DNA from 2 places in the Streptomyces sp. NPDC104381 genome. Region 1 is predicted to be linked to the other one. Evidence: predicted binding sites of a transcription regulator. Region 1 holds the regulator's gene; the other holds the start of a gene.

Region 1 (3,407 bases):
TCAAGTCGGTGGCCGAGTCCCTGGAGACGGTCGTCGCGAAGCTGGGACTCCAGCAGTTCGGCAAGGAGGGCGAGCCCTTCGACCCGACGATCCACGAGGCCCTGATGCACTCGTACGCGCCGGACGTCACCGAGACGACCTGCGTGGCGATCCTGCAGCCTGGGTACCGCATCGGGGAGCGCACCATCCGCCCCGCGCGGGTGGCCGTGGCCGAGCCGCAGCCGGGCGCCACGCCCGCGGCGGCGAAGGAAGAGAAGGCAGACGACGAGGAGAGCGGTGGCACCGAAGAGGTCTGACATTCCGTCCGACCACAGCGGTGAACACCGACGGGGCGTGCGGCCGGCCACAGGGCCGGCCGCACGGCCGATCGTCCGGAAGGAGGGACGTCGATGAGCACGAAGGACTTCGTCGAGAAGGACTACTACAAGGTTCTCGGCGTCCCCAAGGACGCCACCGACGCCGAGGTCAAGAAGGCGTACCGGAAGCTCGCCCGCGAGTACCACCCGGACGCCAACAAGGGTGACGCCAAGGCCGAGGAGCGCTTCAAGGAGATCTCCGAGGCGAACGACGTCCTCGGTGACCCCAAGAAGCGCAAGGAGTACGACGAGGCGCGCGCCCTCTTCGGCAACGGAGGCTTCCGGGCGGGTCCCGGCGGCGCGGGCGGCAACTTCAACTTCGACCTGGGCGACCTCTTCGGGGGCGCCCCGGGCGGCGGCGGCCAGGGTGCCGGTGCCGGCGGGTTCGGCGGCGGTGGCGGCGGCCTGGGCGATGTCTTCGGCGGCCTGTTCAACCGCGGTGGCGCGGGCACACGGGTCCAGCCGCGCCGCGGCCAGGACATCGAGTCCGAGGTGACGCTCAGCTTCACCGAGGCGGTGGACGGGGCCACGGTCCCGCTGCGGATGTCCAGCCAGGCGCCCTGCAAGGCGTGTTCGGGCACCGGCGACAAGAACGGCACCCCGAGGGTCTGCCCGACCTGCGTCGGGACCGGCCAGGTCTCGCGCGGCACCGGCGGCGGCTTCTCGCTCACCGATCCCTGCGTGGACTGCAAGGGCCGGGGCCTCATCGCCCAGGACCCCTGCGACGTCTGCAAGGGCAGCGGCCGGGCGAAGTCGGCCCGCACGATGCAGGTCAGGATTCCGGCAGGGGTGTCGGACGGCCAGCGGATCCGGCTGCGCGGCAAGGGCAGTCCGGGCGAGCGCGGCGGCCCGGCCGGCGACCTCTACGTCGTCGTCCACGTCGACGCCCACCCGGTCTTCGGCCGCAAGGGCGACAACCTCACGGTCACCGTGCCCGTCACCTTCCCGGAGGCGGCACTCGGCGGCGAGGTGAAGGTCCCCACCCTCGGCGGGCCCCCGGTCACCCTGAAGCTCCCGGCCGGTACGCCCAACGGACGTACGATGCGGGCCCGGGGCAAGGGCGCCGTACGCAAGGACGGCACCCGGGGCGACCTTCTGGTCACCGTCGAGGTGTCGGTGCCCACGGACCTCGGCACGGACGCCCAGGACGCGCTGGAGGCCTACCGGAAGTCGACCGCGGGGGAGGACCCGCGGGCGGAGCTGTTCCAGGCTGCGAAGGGAGCTTGAGATGGACGGCCGTCGACGCAATCCGTACCAGCTGACCGATGAATCACCGGTCTACGTGATCTCGATCGCGGCCCAGCTCTCGGGCCTGCACCCGCAGACGCTGCGCCAGTACGACCGCCTCGGCCTGGTCTCGCCCGACCGTACGGCCGGGCGCGGTCGGCGCTACTCGGCCCGTGACATCGAGCTGCTCCGCACGGTGCAGCAGCTGTCGCAGGACGAGGGCATCAACCTCGCGGGCATCAAGCGCATCATCGAGCTGGAGAACCAGGTGGCCGCGCTCCAGCAGCGCGTCGCCGAGCTCTCGGCGGCGGTGGACGGCGCGGCCGTGGCCATGCAGCAGCGCGAGGCCCAGGTGCACGCCTCCTACCGGCGTGACCTCGTGCCGTACCAGGACGTGCAGCAGACCAGCGCGCTGGTCGTCTGGCGTCCGAAGAGGCCGAAGGACTGAGCCGAGGACCGGGCCCGGCCCGCATCGGGCCTCGTGAGGCTTCGGCACACGGAAGGCAGGATCCCGCGCGGATCCTGCCTTCTCGTGCGTCAGGCCCCATGGGCGCCCGTATCTGCCGCATCTGCCACCTCGGATACGTCGGCCACGTCGGTCACCTCGGACACGAGGTCCGAGCAGCCCGAGGCCAGACCGGGCGTCAACGGCGCGCACCATTCGTGGCGCATCAGGATCTCGGCCAGAGGATGCACCTCGTCCCCCACCGTGTCGGCCGCCCGGTCCAGCGGCACCGGCCGGCCGCTCAGCAGGAGGCGTAGGGCGGGCAGCGCCTTGGCCTTGAACGTGAGCTTCCGGCCCGAGGAGAGCACCTCGACCGTCTCTCCCAGATCGCGGATCCGGGGGCGGAACTCGCAGACGCAGACGACGGAGCCCTGATGCCCGAACGTCTCCAGGAAGGGGACGTGCCGGGACGGGGCGACCGCGTGCTCGCGCGCCGCCAGGAAGTCGGCGGGAGGCGAGGACCCCACGAGTTCCACGGCCGCCTCGGCGAGCCTGCGGTGCTGCTCCGAGCCGGGCGTGAGGTCGAGATCGCGGCGGAACAGCTCGTGCTCACGGGACCGGTCGGCGAGCCAGGACAGCCAGGACGCTCCGGTCCTCGTGCTGAATCCGAACGTCATGTGCAGGCTGTGCCCGGAACCGCGGCCGTCACGGCCGGCCCGGTGCCAGTAGCCGCGTGGGATGTGCAGGACGTCGCCGGGGCGCGCGGTCCCGGTCCAGAGGACGTCCTCGCCCGGTGTGTCGTCGCGGGCGGCGTCGCGGTGCAGCGGCGCGACACGTGACGGGCCCCGCACCTCCCAGTCCTTCTCCCCGGAGAGCTGGACCACGAGGACGTCGTGATCGTCCCAGTGCAGGCCGAAGCCGTCGGCGGCGTTCGTGGTGAGGTAGATGTTGACGGTGACGCGCTCACCCGACCACCACTGCAAGGCGCGGCAGGCCACTTCGAGCGTGGGGTCGAAGACGTCGGCGCGGTCCAGCACCATCGTCGTACCCTCGCGCAGCAGGCCTCCGAGACGGCGCATGTGCACCAGGCCCGAGCCGTCCCTGCCCGCACCGCCGCCGGCGTCCTGATTCAGGTACGCGCCGGGATGCAGTTCCTTGCCGTCCTGGAAGCAGCGGATCTGCGGATTGCCCAGGCTCCTGCGCATCACCAGGTCCAGGAGCCGGGTGGGCGTCAGCAGGCGCGCGGGCAGGCCCGGTTCACGCAGTGCGCCCCGCGCGAAACCGGTACCGAGACGCTGTGGTCCGTCCCAGCCCAGTGCCACTTCGATTCCGGCGACCAGCCTGTGGTCCACCGCGCCTCCCGCTGCCGGACCGCGAGG
Region 2 (3,407 bases), on a different contig from region 1:
CGAACAGCACGTCGCCGCCCGCCCCGGTCACCGCGAGCCCGGTGGCCACGCCCGGCACCGAGGTACGGCGCTCGGCCGGGTCCTGTGCGGACTCGGGCACGTGGTGCGGCCGGCCGATCAGACCGCGCAGGTCCTGGTCGGTCACCGTGAACGGCAGTTCCCGGTCGCCCAGTTCGTGCTGTGCGGCGACCTTGCGGAGCAGCCGGGCGACGGCCCGCTCCAGATTCCGTACGCCCGCCTCCCGGGTGTACTCGCCGGCGAGCTTGCGCAGCGCCGACTCGTCCAGTCCGACCTCGTCCTTCTCCAGACCCGCCCGCTCCAGCTGGCGCGGGAGCAGGTGGTCCCGGGCGATGACGACCTTCTCGTCCTCGGTGTAGCCGTCCAGCGTGACCAGCTCCATGCGGTCGAGGAGGGCCTCCGGGATGGCGTCGAGGACGTTGGCCGTGGCCAGGAACACGACGTCGCTGAGGTCGAGTTCGACCTCCAGGTAGTGGTCGCGGAAGGTGTGGTTCTGCGCCGGGTCGAGCACTTCGAGCAGGGCGGCCGCCGGGTCGCCCCGGAAGTCCGAACCGACCTTGTCGATCTCGTCGAGCAGGACGACCGGGTTCATCGAACCGGCCTCCTTGATCGCCCTGACGATGCGCCCCGGGAGCGCGCCGACGTACGTACGCCGGTGGCCCCGGATCTCCGCCTCGTCCCGGACACCGCCGAGCGCGACCCGGACGAACTTGCGGCCCATGGCGTGCGCGACGCTCTCGCCGAGCGAGGTCTTCCCGACGCCGGGCGGTCCGACCAGCGCCAGCACGGCGCCGCCGCGCCGGCCGCCGACCACTCCGAGGCCGCGGTCGGTACGCCTCTTGCGCACCGCGAGGTACTCGGTGATGCGTTCCTTCACGTCCTGGAGCCCGGCGTGCTCGGCGTCCAGGACCTCCTGGGCGCCCTTGATGTCGTAGGCGTCCTCGGTCCGCTCCGTCCAGGGGAGTTCGAGGACGGTGTCCAGCCAGGTCCGGATCCAGGAGCCCTCGGGGCTCTGGTCGGAGGCGCGCTCCAGCTTCTCGACCTCCTTGAGCGCGGCCTCGCGGACGTGCTCGGGCAGGTCGGCGGCCTCGACGCGGGCCCGGTAGTCGTCGGGCTCGTCCGCTCCGGAACCGGATTCACCGTTGAGCTCGGAGAGCTCCTTGCGTACGGCCTCCATCTGGCGCCGCAGCAGGAATTCGCGCTGCTGCTTGTCGACGCCCTCCTGGACGTCCTTGGCGATGGATTCGGCCACATCCTGTTCGGCGAGGTGCTCGCCGAGCCACTGGATGGCCAGCTTCAGCCGGGCGACCGGGTCCACGGTCTCCAGCAGCTGGACCTTCTGGGCGGTGGTGAGGAAGGGCGAGTACCCGGAGTTGTCGGCGAGCGCGGAGATGTCCTCGATCTGCTGGACCCGGTCCACGACCTGCCAGGCGCCGCGCTTCTTCAGCCAGCTGGTGGCGAGCGCCTTGTACTCCTTGGCGAGCTCGGCGGCGGAGCCGGGAGCGTGGTCCGGCACCTCGATCCGGGTGCCCTCGACCCACAGCGCGTTCCCGGGCCCACTGGTCCCGGCACCGATCCGCACCCGGTCACGGGCCCGGATCAGGGCGCCCGGGTCCCCGTCCGACAGGCGTCCGACCTGTTCGACCGTGCCCAGGACACCGGTCCCGGTGTAGTTCCCGTCGATACGCGGCACGAGCAGCACCTCGGGCTTGCCGCCCCCGGGCCGCGCGACGGCCTGGGCGGCCTCCACGGCGGCGCGCACCTCCGTGTCCGACAGGTCGAGCGGCACCACCATTCCGGGCAGCACGACCTCGTCGTCCAGCGGCAGCACGGGCAGGTCGACCGACGTGGACGCCTTGGTGTTCGACTCAGCAGTCATGATCTCCCCTTCGGCAGGCAAGTTGAGCTATGTGGACTCAATGCTTGTGAGCTCATGAATGTTCCCCCGGCGATGTTCGCTCTCAGCGATCACGCACCTCACCCTGCTCGACCTGCGAGGACCGGGCCGGGGCGGAGACCGGGGGCGAGCCCCGTACGGACGCCGCACCACGCCCCGCCCCTACGCCAGCGCCCTGCGGGCCACGGCCATTCCCGGGCTCGCCCGACCGGGGTGGCGATCGCGCGCCCCGAGGGTGGGACCGCGGGAATCCGCTGGCCCGGCGACCGCCCTCCGGGGGAAACTGGGCGGTCGCACACGAGAGCCGCCGCCTGCCCGGAGACCGGAGACCGCACCCATGCCCGCCACAGATGCCCACCGCCCCGTCGTCCTCGACCGGCGCGAAGGCCCCTTCGGTGAAGTCGTCCTGCGTGAGCACGGCGAGAACTTCGAGATCATCGCCAACGGCTGCTTCCTGATGGACACCTCCGACGGGCGTTCCGAGCGGCTGCTGATCGACGCGGCGCTCGCCTCGCTGCCCACCGGCAGGCCGGATCCGTCGGTACTGATCGGCGGGCTCGGCGTCGGCTTCTCCCTGGTACGGGCGGCCGGCGAACCCCGCTGGGGCCGGATCGCGGTCGTCGAGCGGGAACAGGCCATCGTGGGCTGGCACCTGGACGGACCGCTCGGCCGGATCTCCGGGGACGCGCTCGCCGACCCCCGGACCGAGATCCTCCGCACGGACCTCGTCGACCACCTCCGCACGACCACGGAGCGTTACGACGCACTGTGCCTGGACATCGACAACGGCCCCGACTGGACCGTCACCCAGGACAACGGAAACCTCTATTCGGCCACCGGTCTCGCGGCCTGCCGGGCGCGTCTGACGCCCGGCGGAGTCCTCGCCGTGTGGTCCGCGCAGCCGTCCGCCGCGTTCGGGGACGCTTTGCGGAATGCCGGATTCCACGCAGTAACGACCGAAGAAGTAGCGGTTGCCCGAGGTGTGCCGGACGTGGTCCATCTCGCACTCCGGGGCGACTGAACCCCCACGAGGCGTCCACATCCCTGCCGCACCATGGATCTACGGCACAAGTCCGCCGATCCGTCTCCTTTCCCGTGGGTAACACCTTCACGACGGACAACACCCTGCGTAGCCGAGAGGCGCCTTCTGCCTTTACGCTCTGACCGGCACACAGGAACCACGACGTAATCCACAAGCGATAACCGTGCCTCCGGGGGAATGGCCTCCGCGAGAACGGGCAGGGGCGGGGCGATGGAACAGACACACACCACCCACAACGGCGTCGCGGCCACCCCCGGGGCTCAGCGCCGGGTGCTGGTGGTAGAGGACGACGCGACGATCGTCGACGCCATTTCCGCCCGGCTGCGGGCCGAGGGCTTCCTGGTGCAGACCGCACTGGACGGGCCGGCGGCCGTGGACGCGGCCGAGGCCTGGCAGCCCGACCTGATGGTGCTCGACATCATGCTTCCCGGCTTCGACGGCCTGGAGGTC

What was found. The regulator HspR, encoded in region 1, represses chaperone genes until heat shock. The targets are predictions, from matches to a motif close to TTGAGNNNNNNNNNCTCAA.
Region 2: a site for HspR is predicted at 1,920-1,938, ahead of lon (endopeptidase La). Genes of this name have one in related genera too.

The regions. Positions count from the first base shown of each region.
Region 1 covers NZ_JBVJNK010000007.1:222,265-225,671, reverse strand. Annotated here, with positions in the region: gene grpE (nucleotide exchange factor GrpE) at 1-296, shown strand, start outside; gene dnaJ (molecular chaperone DnaJ) at 390-1,583, shown strand; gene ACZ607_RS25335 (heat shock protein transcriptional repressor HspR) at 1,585-2,031, shown strand; gene ACZ607_RS25330 (JmjC domain-containing protein) at 2,121-3,380, opposite strand.
Region 2 covers NZ_JBVJNK010000004.1:373,669-377,075, reverse strand. Annotated here, with positions in the region: gene lon (endopeptidase La) at 1-1,897, opposite strand, end outside; gene ACZ607_RS15515 (spermidine synthase family protein) at 2,253-2,936, shown strand; gene ACZ607_RS15510 (response regulator transcription factor) at 3,168-3,407, shown strand, end outside.